DNA from 3 places in the Chryseomicrobium imtechense genome. Region 1 is predicted to be linked to each of the others. Evidence: riboswitches for the same ligand, from Rfam matches in the RefSeq annotation. Region 1 holds a riboswitch; each other region holds the start of a gene.
The links. Region 1 has a riboswitch for S-adenosylmethionine ahead of AB5N96_RS07760 (methionine biosynthesis PLP-dependent protein). Riboswitches for the same ligand answer to the same signal wherever they lie in the genome.
Positions count from the first base shown of each region.

Region 2: another riboswitch for S-adenosylmethionine. It lies ahead of metA (homoserine O-acetyltransferase MetA); the one in region 1 lies ahead of AB5N96_RS07760 (methionine biosynthesis PLP-dependent protein).
Region 3: another riboswitch for S-adenosylmethionine. It lies ahead of AB5N96_RS08545 (methionine ABC transporter ATP-binding protein); the one in region 1 lies ahead of AB5N96_RS07760 (methionine biosynthesis PLP-dependent protein).

Region 1 covers NZ_JBGOBM010000006.1:111,305-116,179, forward strand. The annotation lists gene AB5N96_RS07755 (bifunctional homocysteine S-methyltransferase/methylenetetrahydrofolate reductase) at 1-1,709, opposite strand, end outside; gene AB5N96_RS07760 (methionine biosynthesis PLP-dependent protein) at 1,706-2,818, opposite strand; SAM riboswitch class I at 2,899-3,006, opposite strand; gene AB5N96_RS07765 (PadR family transcriptional regulator) at 3,201-3,530, shown strand; gene AB5N96_RS07770 (DUF1129 family protein) at 3,527-4,213, shown strand; gene AB5N96_RS07775 (putative RNA methyltransferase) at 4,387-4,875, opposite strand, start outside.
Region 2 covers NZ_JBGOBM010000019.1:2,303-7,177, reverse strand. The annotation lists gene AB5N96_RS12870 (aminoglycoside phosphotransferase family protein) at 269-1,126, opposite strand; gene metA (homoserine O-acetyltransferase MetA) at 1,123-2,040, opposite strand; SAM riboswitch class I at 2,095-2,198, opposite strand; gene AB5N96_RS12860 (sporulation protein) at 2,253-2,636, opposite strand; gene AB5N96_RS12855 (AI-2E family transporter) at 2,639-3,841, opposite strand; gene AB5N96_RS12850 (LCP family protein) at 3,852-4,778, opposite strand.
Region 3 covers NZ_JBGOBM010000007.1:42,277-47,151, reverse strand. The annotation lists gene AB5N96_RS08565 (acyl-CoA dehydrogenase FadE) at 1-1,450, shown strand, start outside; gene AB5N96_RS08560 (arsenate reductase family protein) at 1,543-1,902, shown strand; gene gcvH (glycine cleavage system protein GcvH) at 1,973-2,350, shown strand; gene AB5N96_RS08550 (thioredoxin family protein) at 2,438-2,731, shown strand; SAM riboswitch class I at 2,828-2,932, shown strand; gene AB5N96_RS08545 (methionine ABC transporter ATP-binding protein) at 3,032-4,057, shown strand; gene AB5N96_RS08540 (methionine ABC transporter permease) at 4,050-4,718, shown strand; gene AB5N96_RS08535 (MetQ/NlpA family ABC transporter substrate-binding protein) at 4,736-4,875, shown strand, end outside.

The sequences.
Region 1 (4,875 bases):
AGTTCTTTTGTAATCGTCATGCCGACTTCAAGTGCTGTTGCAGGGTCTTCTCCCGCTTCTCGCATACGCTGTCTTGTCACTTCTGGAAGACGAATCCCTGGAACTTCGTGATGCAGAAACTCTGCGTTGCGCGACGATAATAAAGGCATGATGCCGACGAAAAACGGTTTATCGACTTGTTTTGCTGCTTCTGCAAGTGCATGTAGCTGATCGATTCCAAAAACCGGTTGCGTAATAAAATAATCCGCTCCTGCTGCGACTTTCTTTTCAAGCCGCTTGATCGAGGCATCCATATGGCGGTAATTCGGATTAAATGCTGCCCCCACCGAAAACCGTGTCGGTCTCTCCAGTGATTTCCCCGAAAATGATAATCCACGATTGTTCTGCTTGATAAGCTCGATTAGTTCTAAACTTGATAAGTCGTAGACAGATGCTGCTCCCGGAAAGTCCCCAATTTTGGCAGGATCTCCTGTGATGGCGAGCAGGTCTTGTACACCAAGCTCATGGAGACCCATTAAGTGCGATTGGAGACCAATCAAATTTCGATCACGGCATGTTAAATGAACAAGTGGCGTGGCATCGTATCGTTCTTTGATGATGGCTGCCACTGCATCATTCCCGACTCTCGGAGAAGCTAGAGGATTGTCAGCGAGTGTTAGTGCATCGGCACCAGCTTCATGGAGAGCTTGAATTCCTTCGTAGAATCGGTCGGTATTTAAATGCTTTGGTGGGTCAAGTTCCACGAGAATTGTCGTTTCCTTCCGCACTTTTTGAAGTAGTGGGGACTCGGCTGAAACTTGCTCGATTTGTGGGTCAGATTTTTTTGCCGTGATTTGTTTAGTCGAAATCGGCGTGCGGTCGCCTAGAGTTTCTGCGATTGCTTGAATATGGCCAGGCGTTGTTCCACAACAGCCTCCGATCAAGTGGACACCTTGTTGTCTCAGCTCCTCCGCAATTTCTGCAAAATAGTGAAACTCTTCTGCGTACGAATAGCGACCTTCTTCCACTTGAGGAAGACTCGCATTCGGATAGACGGAGAGCAATGCCTTTTTGGGAATCGGAACTTGCTTGAGAGCACTCAGCATATGGAATGGACCCATTCGACAATTGACACCAACAACATCGGCTCCTGCAACTTCCAACTCTTCAAATGCTTGTGCAAGTGAATAGCCGTTTTGCAATACACCCACTTCATGCATCGACACTTCTGCGATAACCGGTAACTCACACTCTGCCTTTGCGATTTGCACAACGGCTTTTAGTTCTTCAAAATCGTAGTACGTTTCGAGTAACAGTGCGTCGACGCCTTCCATTAAGAAAATATAGAGCTGTTCTCTAAAACTGCGTTTGATTTCATCGAGTGGAATGTCTTGTTTGATTCCACGCAATCCTCCAAATGTTCCAAGGACGTATACCTCGTCCCCCGCAGCTTGTTTGGCAAGTTTTACTGCCGCTGTATTGATGGCTTTCACTTGTTCTTGCAAACCATAACGTGCGAGTTTCACGTAATTCGCTGCGTAGGTGTTTGTCTGAATCACTTCCGCTCCTGCTGCAATATACTGTTCATGTACACGCAGGACGTCTTCCGGGTGAGAAAGGTTTAGTTCTTCATTGCAGTGATCGACGCCGTACGAGTAAAGCAGTGTGCCCATTGCCCCGTCCGCCACTAAAACACGGTCTTGCAGTTGTTCCAAAAACGGTCGTTTCATTCGGCTTCACCTACTAACCCATCTAAAATATGTTGCAGTTCTGCTTTCAAATCGTCCACATGTTCAATGCCTACAGAAAAACGAAGAAGTCTTCCGCAGATTCCGACTCGTTCACGCTCTGCTACCGGAATATCGGCATGGGTTTGTGTTGTCGGGTAGGTGATGAAGCTTTCAACTCCACCAAGACTTTCTGCAAATGCAATGAGTGTAAGACCCTCGAGGAATTGTGGTACCCACTCTTCTTTCTGTAACCGAAACGATAACATTCCGCCTTTCCCTGGATACAACACGGAATCAATTGCTACGTGTTGTGTTAAGAACTCTGCAAGTTTCTGCGCATTTTGTTGTTGGCGCTCGACTCGGAGGCCCAACGTTTTAAGACTTCTCACTAACAGCCAACAGTCTAACGGACTAGGTACGGCCCCGATTGAATTTTGAATGATTGTGAGTTGCTCACCAAGCGCCTGTCCTTTTGTAATAACAGCACCTGCTAACACATCATTGTGGCCACCCAAATACTTCGTCGCACTATGAATGACAATATCTGCTCCTAGCGTGATCGGTTGCTGCAGAATTGGTGTATAGAAAGTGTTATCGACGATCAGCAGGATTTCGTGTCCTTTTGCCAGTTCGGCAACAGCTTGAATGTCTGTTTCTTTCATCAATGGATTTGTTGGAGATTCGATGAACACTGCTTTTGTGCGCTCAGTGATGGCAGCCTCGATTGACTGAAGCTTTGAAGTGTCTACGTAACGGAAGTGTAAACCCGTCCGTTCTTCTAACTGATGGAACAACCGATAGCTCCCTCCGTATAAGTCTTCGGATACGACTAGCTCATCACCCAACTTAAATAACTGAAGTACAGCGTGAACAGCCGCCATTCCTGAACTGAAGGCAAAACCATGATCACCTCTTTCAAGGTCCGCCAGTGTTAGCTCGAGGGAAGTTCGCGTAGGATTAGCAGTTCGCGAGTAATCATACCCCGTTGATTGCCCGATTCCTGGGTGGATGTAGGCTGTTGAGAGATGAATAGGAAGGCTTACTGCTCCGGTTGCTGAGTCACTTCGGTTCCCGGCTTGTGCGAGTTTGGTTTCTAGTTGATGTGTCATATTTACTCCTCCTAAGTAGTGGAAGGTATAGAAAAACGCCCTCTTATTAAAAATAAGAAGGCGTGTAATCAATTCTATCCCTCTTATCTATCAGAACACAATGGTTCTGCTGGAATTAGCACCATACTGCTTTGCAGCTGGTTGCTGAGGTGTCGTAGGGCCAGTCCCTCTACCTCTCGCGATAAGAAATTGCGTATTTAGTTCGGTCTTCAAAGCTTTTTACCACTTTAACGCATTGAAGGAAGATGTGTCAATAGAATTTCAAGCTTTTAGTTGACTTCCCATTTCTCACACAGTAGACTGTAATTAACTACTTTGCATTACCAAGTAGCTATTTTTTCACCCCGCTATCTTGCATTACAAACTAGCAAGGAGGAGCGCTATGACAGTTCGCAGTCAACTACTGAAAGGTTTTCTTGACGGATGTGTTCTTGCAGTTATCGATAAACAAACTGTGTATGGATATGAATTGTCCAGGAAGTTACAGGATTCCGGTCTTCCCGATGTCCCAGAAGGCACCATTTATCCGGTCTTATTACGGTTGCAAAAACAGGGCTTGATCGTCAGTGAAATGCGTCCATCTGAGTCTGGACCGAATCGCAAATACTATTCCATCACACAAAGTGGACAAGCCACATTGGCAACCATTCGCAACGAGTGGCAATTGCTGTCTGTCCCACTACATGCATTATTAAAGGAGGAAAGCGAATGAAAGCACATGAGTTAATCAAACTGAACAATGAAAAACGCGAGTTATTACATGTTCCAAATAAAGTGTATTACGAGCAATTGATAGTTTATATCCGAACGAAGCTTCTATTGTCCGAGCAAAAGAGTGAAGAAGTCTTGATGGATATGCTTGATCACTTGCTTGAAGCACAAGAAGACGGAAAATCTGCAAAAGATGTATTTGGAGAGGATCCAAAGGCTTACGCTGATGACGTCATCGAACAAATTCCACAAGAAGAGAAACGCGACATGGTGAAGTTTTGGGGACGCATGGCGTTCCAGCTGCTCGCATACTACTTTATCGCGCGCGGGGTTATTATGGCTGCGATTGCCTACTTCGATGAAATGCCAGATGATCGTATTTACTTGATTCCATCGTTGATTCAAGTTGGGTTGATGGTGTTCATTGTGTGGCTCTTGATCCGCTTAGTGTTCCGTCAATTGCACAAAACCTCGTTTGAAGAGGCAAGCTTGAAATCTCGTTGGAAAGAATATGTCGGCGCAGCTGTTTTAGGAGCTCTTGCTATGGCAGCAATCGGTCTCTCGAATTATTTCTTACCCTATTTCGGACCGTATGCACCCTTTCCACCAGCGTCTTCTATCGGTGTTGGGGCGATTTTCTTGTTAACATCGTGGATATTGAAGCGAACGGAGTGGGGTTCGTAAAGAGTTTGGGTGGGTGAGCGGGCGTTCATCGGACGTAACTAAGATTTATTCTACCCAAATCACGATTTGTTCTACCCAAACCGCAATTTATTCTACCGAAGTCGTATTATGGAAACTAATCACGCACTTTACAGAAAAAACAGGGTTCGCTCCTCGGAGCGGACCCTGTCCAATTAGCTTTTCTTCAACTTCCCGACCAAAACCGTCAAATCCACAGTAACTGATGGTAACGCCAGTTCGATAAACTCGTTCACTTGCTCAGGTGGTGCATTCCAAGTAAGAGGCGTCATCGCAATGAGGTCGCGCCACTGCTCATCGGTCAACTCGACACTATAGTTCTGTCGACTGACATGAACAGTCTCCAACGTCTTCTCAAACTGCTCTTTTGCGCCTTCGTTTTCATACGTTTCTTTGTCAGTTCCCGCATAAAAGAACTTCCTGAGTTCCTCTAAGTACTGTGCATTTGGAATCACCTTCACCACGTACCCACCAGCTTTCAGTATACGTCTAAACTCTTGATGGTTTGCTGGAGAAAGAATATTCAATACGACATCCACGGAGTGCTCTTGAACAGGAGATTTAGCCAAATCCGCAACGAGCCAGAGTGCATCGACGTCGTGATTCGTTGCTAATTGAATTCCTTCTTTCGCAAGATCTATTCC
Region 2 (4,875 bases), on a different contig from region 1:
TGAATTTGCGTCGCAGTTATCACGATTTGCGTCGCTAGAATTAAACTTTTCGTCGCTCAAGGTAACTATCAAAATATCCAACGATTTTTCATTAGTTGATTAGATAAACTGGATGAAATTTCACATGCATGAAATCTTATTATTTCTCAAATATCTCATTGTTTCAAGTATACTACTTAATGAAACTTAACTTTAGATAATATATATTATGGAAACTAATTTTAAAAAATAACAATGGAGACCTCACTACACGGTCTCCTATCATCCACTATTTACTCATAATCCAATCAAGCATTTCAACTCGTTCACCAACCACGGGATCTCTATCTTCGACCATCCATGCATAATACACCGTTCCTAATGCTTTGATTGCATCCACTAATAAATTCTCTTCAAATCCATGCTCATCAATCAACAATTCAACTTTTAATTTAAATTCAACCAAGTTCTTGTTCTTATTAAATAAAAATTGCACACAATCATAATATCTATGACCAACGACGCCTTTTGGATCAATGATGACAAATCCACGCAAATCATCCCACAAAATGTTCTCATGATGCAAATCTCCATGTAAAATCGTCGTTTGCTGCAACTCATGAATTCTTTGTTTAGCGCGTTTTGCTTCTAATCGCCAATCTTCAGGAATCGCATCATAGTGAGTCTCTAAACTCTCAAACCATCGCTCAATTTGTGGTAACTGATTCAAATCGGTAGTTGGCACCTCCGTGTCATGCAACCTCCTCCACTGCTCCACAAATAAACGAACACTCGTTCTCGTTTCGGGAAATCGGACATTTAGTGTATAACCAGGCGATATATCTTCCATAATATAGTAGCCGAAGTCGGTGTTTTTAAACAAGAGCTGTGGTACTCCAAACGTTCCAAAGGCCTGCATAGCAACTGCTTCATTTGTGAAATCAGTACCGGGTATACCAACCTTCAAGACAACAGACTTCCCCTTCATCGTTGCTCGGGCTACATAATTGTAAGACAGGTTCGAAAATGGCGTCAGTCCAGTCAATTCATGTAAACAGGCGATCTTCTCAAGTTGTTTCGGGAGTTCTACTAGCCACACCTCGCCTCTCTTTCCGAACGCAACCCGGATCTTTTCTTCAAAGCTCATGACGAAGTGCTCCACTCAAAAGGGGTCTGCTGGTAGACATAATAATTTAACCAATTCGAGAACAATAAATGGGTGTGAGAACGCCACGTGTTTTGAGGATCTTTTGTTGGGTCATCATCAGGAAAATAATTCTCTGGCACTTCGCACTCCAATCCTTTTGCGATGTCTCGCTCATATTCATCTCGTAATGTCGTCGCATCATATTCTAAATGACCAGTTGCCATGATGTGGCGTTGGTCTTTTGATTGCACCAAAAACACACCCGCTTGATCTGAAACTGCTACTACTTCAAGGGCTGGCTGCTTCAAGAGTTTTTCGTAACTGACCGTCGTATGACGAGAGTGCGGTGCCAAGAACGTATCATTGAATCCGCGAACAAGCGGACTATGAGGTGTTAACAACGAGTGTGGGTAAACTCCCGAACATTTCTTCGGTAAATCTTCTTTCTCGATAGTAAACTCGTGATAAAGCACGGCCTGAGCTCCCCAGCAAATCGATAACGTTGATGTCACATGCGTCTTCGCCCAAAATAACAAGGTCACAATCTCAGGCCAGTAGGCCACTTCTTCAAAGGGCATTTGCTCGACCGGCGCGCCCGTCACAATCATTCCGTCAAATCGTCGGTCTTTGATATCCTCGAATACTGTATAAAACTGATCCAAGTGACTGCTACTGACATTTTTCGGTTGATAACTAGCCATACGTAAAAATGTCACATTCGTCTGAAGTGGCGTATTTCCAAGTAAACGCAGTAACTGATGCTCGGTTTTCTCTTTTTCCGGCATCAAATTGACAATGAGTACTTCAAGTGGACGAATATCTTGCGTGTGCGCGCGTTCTTGGTCCATCACAAAGATATTTTCATCACGGAGTTTTTCAATTACAGGTAAATCTTTCGGCAAATTGATTGGCATTGGTTTCTCTCCTTAAAAAAACACTCTACCCATAACAAGGGCAGAGTGTCGGTAGTATTATCTTCCAAGTCAGCACTTGATGGAGGAAGCACCTTTCTGTCAAACAGAGGTTGCTGAAGCGTCACCGGGCCATGTCCCTCGACTTCTCTTGATAATGAATATGCAATTTTGTATTGATGCGATTGTATCAAACGCAATCGTAAAGTTCAAGCCTACTCTTCGATATCAAATATCAATTCGTCTTCATCGCTCAAACTGCTTCCATCTGAGAAGAATGCAGTCGTAGTCAATACGAGCTGTGTCGCTTCTTCCCCTTCTTCTGGCACCCAGCGTTCATCCGGCATGATTTCAAACGGAATCATGAGCGTTCCTTTTGATGCCGGATTGCCGACTGGCTCAAAGGATAGTTTTGCAATCAATTCACGTTTTTCTTTCTTGCATACTTCTAAACGGATGTCTTCTACCTCTTCTTGCTGCTCCAGTCCCTCGATGTAAATGGTGCCGGATAAATTGATGCCATGTTCGATATACGGGTGATCGACCACCGTATCGATTTTGATAAGACCTTTTTCAATATGGGATTCAAACGAGTTCATACTTACTCCACCTTATTCGTTTTCGATAAATATTCGTAGTGATTCTCCACAACCGGTTCATAACGATTATACCGCATTTTAAATAACCGGAAGAAGTGAGTTACGATTACTTTAACTATAGTATACCCTGGAATCCCAAGGATAATGCCAGGCACTCCAAATAAGGAACCTGCTGTTACAAGTACGAATATGATGGTAATCGGATGAATATGCAACGTTTTCCCCATAATCTGCGGAGAAATGAATTTTCCTTCAACAAGTTGCACGACCGTCCATACAGCAGCGAGTTTGAGAAGCATGAATGGCGACTGCACGAGCGCAATAATTACTGCTGGTGTTATTGCAATAATCGGCCCTAAATAGGGAACCACACTCGTCACCATTGCAATAGCACCTAATAACACTGCATATGGCATCTGGATGATGCTAAATCCGATGAACACCATAATTCCAATAGCTGCCGATACTAACAGCTGACCCTGGATATACGAACTGATTTGACGGTCAATGTCTGCAAACACTTGAGCCGTCTCCTCACGCATACGCGGAGGCAATAGACGTAAAAAGTATTGTGGTAACTTTTCTCCATCTTTTAATAAATAGAACAAGATAAATGGAACGGTAACAATCGCAAGTACAAAACTTGTAATCGCTCCAATGAATGAACTGATACCCGTTGCAACACGTGCGAACGTATCTTGGAAGAACACCGCCAATTGACTTGGTATCTCTTGTATCCACTGATTGATATCTGCTTCTAGTGAATTATAAATCCCTGAAAACATCGATGTTTGTAGCCATATTGTAATGTTATTAATGAGTTGAGAAAAAACTTCTGGGAAGTTCTCAACAAATCGAATGGTCTGATCTTTTAAAAATGGGAACACCAAGAATACAAGAAGTGTAATCAATCCAATCACTGCTAAGAACAGAATCAGTATTCCCCAAATACGAGGAACCTTTATTTTCTCAAGTAAACGTAGAATCGGACGTAACAAGTAATACAAAATAGTCGCCAAAATAATCGGTAACACGACATTCCCTAAAAATACGGTGAATGGATTGAAGACAAACGATACCAAATCAAAGATAAAAATCGTCAACCCAATCAGTAGAAGCAATAACAAAGCAAAGATTGTATTTTTTCCGCCTAAAAATTGAATAAAGCGTGTATCAAAAAAACCTGGTTTCTTGTCATCAAACATAGAGATCCTCCTACTCTAAGAACTCAGCAATTGCTGCTTGTGCTGCTTGTTGATCAATTTCGATGACGCTTCCTGCATGACTGTATGAATTGTAGCGGTATTCTCCTTCTCGAGGAATCGTTAAACGCTCTACTTCAGGGCTTCCGCCTAGCGCCACATCTAACAAGTAATTCAACTTATCTGTATTTGTAATATCCGTTTGAATGTACCCATTTAAAGCACCCGCAAACTTCGGAAGACGATGAAGATTGCCGACAGATGTTACTTCGTTAGAAAGTGCTTCAATGACAACTTGTTGCCGTCTCACTCGACCGAAATCACCTTCTTCGTCTTTTCGGAAGCGCGCATATCCTAGTAACTCTTGGCCGTTCAATTGATGCACCCCTTGTTTGAGTTCGACACCAATCTCTTCAGACATATCTTTTTCAACATCAATTTCGATTCCGTTTGGTGCAAGGATATCGACCATCGTCTCGAAACTTGTAAAGTCAATGAGTGCGTAATGATGAAGGGGAATGCCAAACATCCCTTCAATAGTCTGTCTCGTCAAATCCGCTCCACCGAGATAATAGGCCGTATTTAATTTATAAGATTGATACCCTGGAATCTCTGCATAAATATCACGCATCAAAGAGATGAGTCGAACATCATTGGATTCAGGATCCCACGAAGCTACCATCATAGTGTCAGTCCTAGACTTCTCTTCACCACGGCTGTCCACACCTAATAGTAGGACATTCATCCTTCCGCCGTCATAAGCGCTTCCGTCAAACGGTTCTGAACTTGCTTCCCCGTCCGCGATTTGGGTGCCTTGCCAGTACGTAAAAATTCCGTATCCAACAAGACCAATGAATAGAATAAAAATAAATGCAAAAATCCGTTTAAATGGCGAGCGACGTTTTTTACGACCTCTTAGCTCGCTTCGACTTTGTTCCATGGTAATAACCCCTTTCTATCTTTATCATAACGTATTCAAGAGCAACTAGTTTCATAGTTTGCTAAGAAGTGATAAAATTTTACGAGCACATCACATA
Region 3 (4,875 bases), on a different contig from region 1:
CGGAGCGCACGTAGGTATCGGTTCTCTTCCAATCGTATTGTTCGGAAACGAAGAGCAAAAGAAAAAGTATCTTCCATTCTCAGCAACAGCTGAAAAAATCTTTGCATACGCGCTTACTGAGCCAGGTTCAGGTTCTGATGCTCTTGGTGCAAAAACTTCGGCTAAACTAAATGCAGCGGGAACGCACTACGTTTTGAATGGTGAAAAGCAGTGGATCACTAACGCAGGCTTTGCCGATGTTTTCATTGTTTACGCGAAAATTGATGGTGAGCAATTCACAGCGTTTATCGTTGAAAAAGACTTCCCAGGCGTATCAGTAGGAGCAGAAGAGAAGAAAATGGGAATCAAGTCATCATCTACACGTACGTTGATTCTTGAAGATGCAGAAGTACCAGTTGAGAACTTACTAGGTGAAGTCGGCCGCGGTCACATCATCGCATTCAACATCTTAAACATTGGGCGTTACAAATTAGGAGTAGGTACTGTCGGTGGAGCGAAACGTGCACTTGAATTAGCTATCAGCTACTCAAACCAACGTCAACAGTTCAAGACACCACTTTCTTCCTTCAACTTAACGAAGCAAAAGCTTGCAACAATGGCATCAAAACTATACGCAACAGAAAGCTTGATCTACCGTACAGTAGGCTACTTCGAAGAGCGTATGAACGAGCTATCTGAAGAAGCACAAAAAGACGGAAAAGAAATCGCAGCAGCAATCGCTGAGTATGCGATCGAATGCTCAATCAACAAAGTCGTAGGTTCTGAAGTGCTTGATTACATCGCAGACGAAGCGGTTCAGTTACATGGCGGATATGGCTTCATGCAAGAGTATGAAGTAGAGCGCATCTACCGCGATTCTCGTATCAACCGTATCTTCGAAGGAACAAATGAAATCAACCGTATGATCGTTCCAGGTACATTCTTGAAGAAAGCAATGAAGGGTGAACTTCCACTTCTTCAACAAGCTATGAAACTTCAAGAAGAGCTTCTCATGATGATGCCAGAAGAAGTAGGCGACGAGCCACTAGCAAAAGAAAAAGTGCTTGTGAAGAACGCGAAAAAGATTGGTTTGTTAGCAGCAGGTCTTGCAGCACAACGCTACGGCGCAAAATTAGATGCTGAGCAAGAAGTGCTTGTAAATATCGCAAACATCGCGAACAACTTATTTGCTATGGAATCAGCAGTTCTTCGTACAGAAAAAGCATTGAACAAAGTAGGCGCTGAAAAAGCGGCTCAAAAACTTCTGTACACAGAGATCTATTGCCAAGAAGCTTTCGAAGAAATCGAAAAGTATGCAAAAGATACATTACTTGCAGCAGTTGACGGTGACAATCAGCGTATGATGTTGTCAGCACTTCGTAAATTAACGCGTAACACACCGTACAACTTAGTGACGAAAAAACGTGAAGCTTCTGTTAAGCTGATCGACGCTGAGAAGTATGTAGTTTAATACGAATTTTCCCTGCATTTCCTGCAGGGATTTTTCTATTTGCCCAAAGGTCGGTATACTACTAGTAGATCGACTCTAGAGGAGGAACTTGTATGGCAATTGAAATGTATGGTTACCCAATTTGTACTACATGCAAAAAAGCAGAAAAATTCTTGAAAGATCACAACGTAGAATTTACGTACCATCATATTGTGGAAAATCCACCAAGCCGTGAATTATTAAAATCAATGGCAGAGGAAAATGGAATTGAACTGAAACGTTTATTTAATGCAACAGGACAAAAATATCGTGAAATGGGTCTGAAAAACCGACTACCAAGAATGACAGATGATGCAAAACTAGATCTTTTAGTTTCTGACGGTATGCTAATCAAACGTCCATTTACAACAGATGGCACGAAAGCTACAATTGGTTTCCGAGAAGAGGAATTTAAGAACGTTTGGACAAAATAACCGCTTGTCGAAATGCATGAATTGTGTCACTATTAAAGAGAAAATTGCAGATGTCGAGAGGAGATTAATGATGAGTATTCCTAAAGAACTTCGTTATTCTAAAGACCATGAGTGGGTAAAGCATGAAGAAGGCACAGCAACAATCGGTATTACAGATTTCGCACAATCCGAGCTAGGGGACATCGTATTCGTTGAGCTACCAGCGGTTGGAGATGAAATTAAAGCGGGTGACGCATTCGGAAGCGTTGAGTCTGTAAAGACGGTTTCTGAATTGTATGCACCGATTAGCGGGAAAGTCGTTGAAGTAAACGAGTCTTTGGAAGATAGCCCAGAGTTCGTAAACGAATCTCCTTATGAAAATGCATGGATGATCAAAGTAGAGCCTTCGGATTCTGCGGAGTCCGATGCATTGATGACTGCAGACCAGTACGAAGAATTAATCAGCTAATCCTAAGTCCGCCGAAATTGGCGGGCTTTTTTCTTGAAAACAAACGGCGGGTTTGATACTTTAAGCAAAGTAAAGGTGGAGACCCAAATGAACGAAATCACATACAGCGACTGGAAACAAACCGACCAGTCCATACTCTATATCTACACACCCATGTGCGGCACCTGCCAAGTAGCATCCAAAATGCTCACAGTCTGTGAACAACTGATTGACGAACCCGTTCCGCAACTTAATGCGAACTACTCACCAGAACTCATGGAAGAATTTCAAGTGGAAAGTGTTCCATGTTTGTTGATTAAAAAAGGACCGAATGCTTTCGAAAAAGTCTATGCATTTCAATCTGTGCCTTATCTACTAGAGAAACTCAAAACTGCTCAATAAAAAATAATGAAAATTTGTGATGAAAAATAGTTGACTGTCAAAAATGGCTATGATACTATTCGATTACTGACAACAATACTAATTGAATATGCGTCGCTCTTATAAAGAGAGGTGGAGGGAAGTGCCCTATGAAGCCCGGCAACCGTCACGAAAGTGAAATGGTGCCAAGTCACGCAAAGCTAGCGCTTTGGAGGATGAGAGAATGGATATCTGTTGATAAAACGATGACCCTTTCTGTCTTTGCGCAGAAAGGGTCTTTTTGTATCCATCCAAAAATTTTAGAAAGGAGGCGGCACGCAAATGATTCAATTATCTAAAGTTTTAAAAGAATACACGACAAAAAATGGCAAGGTGGTTGCCGTCGACAATGTCTCATTATCTATCCAACAGGGCGAGATTTACGGGATTATCGGCTACAGTGGGGCAGGGAAAAGTTCACTCATTCGTTTACTGAACGGACTTGAACGTCCTACCGATGGACAAATTCAAGTAAACGGACGTGAAGTCTCCAAGCTCTCTTCAAAAGAGATGCGCGGGTTCCGCCAAAAAGTCAGCATGATTTTTCAACACTTCAATCTATTATGGTCTCGTACAGTAGAGGAAAACATCGCGTTCCCACTCGAAATCGCAGGTGTTTCAAAAGATCAACGCAGTGAGCGCGTAAAAGAGCTTGTCGCTTTAGTAGGGTTAGAAGGGCGAGAAAAAGCCTATCCTTCACAACTCTCTGGAGGTCAAAAACAACGTGTTGGGATTGCACGTGCTTTAGCCAATCGACCTGAAGTTCTGCTATGTGACGAAGCAACATCTGCACTTGATCCTGAAACAACCGATCAGATTTTAGATCTTCTCGTTACCATCAATAAGCAATTAGGTTTAACTATCGTGTTGATCACACACGAGATGCACGTCATTCAAAAGATTTGTCACCGCGTAGCTGTGATGGAGAATGGTCTTGTGGTTGAAGAGGGGCAAGTCATTGATGTCTTTAAGAATCCACAACAACCTATCACAAAACGCTTTGTTTCACAGATTTCAGATGGTGCACATTTCTCAGATACTGTCGATCACTTCTTAGAAATGTATCCAAATGGAAAACTCGTCAAACTTACATTTGTCGGTGATCAAACGGACCAACCGTTGATTGCTCGATTGATTAAGCAGTACGGACTTGAGGTAACAATTGTTCAAGGTAACATTACACAAACGCAAAACGGTGCGTTAGGTACTTTGTTGCTTCACATTGATGGGGATGCACTCGCTATCGATGAAGCGTTAGGTTACTTACATGCACAAAAAGTACAATCGGAGGTCATTCAACATGATTGAAAATCTTTTACCGAATGTCGACTGGCCGAAGATGTGGGAAGCTACGTATGAAACGCTTTATATGACAGCAATTTCAACCGCTTTAACATTTGTCTTCGGTTTGGCGATCGGCTTAGTTTTATTTCTGACAAGCCCTCACCAAGCATGGGCAAATAAATTTGCAAACTGGTTAACTGGAGCACTCGTGAATATCTTCCGTTCTATTCCATTTATCATATTGATTATCTTATTGATTCCATTCACGAAGTTCCTTCTTGGAAGTATTCGTGGACCGAACGCGGCATTCCCAGCACTAATCATTGGAGCTGCACCGTTCTATGCGCGAATGGTATTGATTGCTTTAAAAGAAATTGATAAAGGTGTTTTAGAAGCTGCAAAATCGATGGGAGCTACGACTTGGACAATCATTCGAAAAGTGTTGCTTCCAGAATCCATGCCAGCGATTGTTTCCGGAATTACAGTAACATCGATTGCATTAGTAGGGTACACGGCGATGGCAGGTGTCATTGGCGCTGGCGGACTTGGAACACTTGCCTTCTTAGACGGGTTCCAACGAACGCAAAACGATGTCATGATCGTTGCTACAATCATCATCTTAATCATAGTATTTATCATCCAGTGGATCGGAGACTGGTTAACAAACCGATTAGACAAACGATAATAGAGGAGAGAACGTACATGAAAAAATTACTTACAGGTTTTGCACTAGGAGCAAGCATTTTAACTTTAGCAGCATGTGGATCTGAAGGAGGTTCTTCTTCAGAAGGAGAAAACTCAACACTTACAGTAGGTGCTTCAAACGTACCTCATGCAGTAAT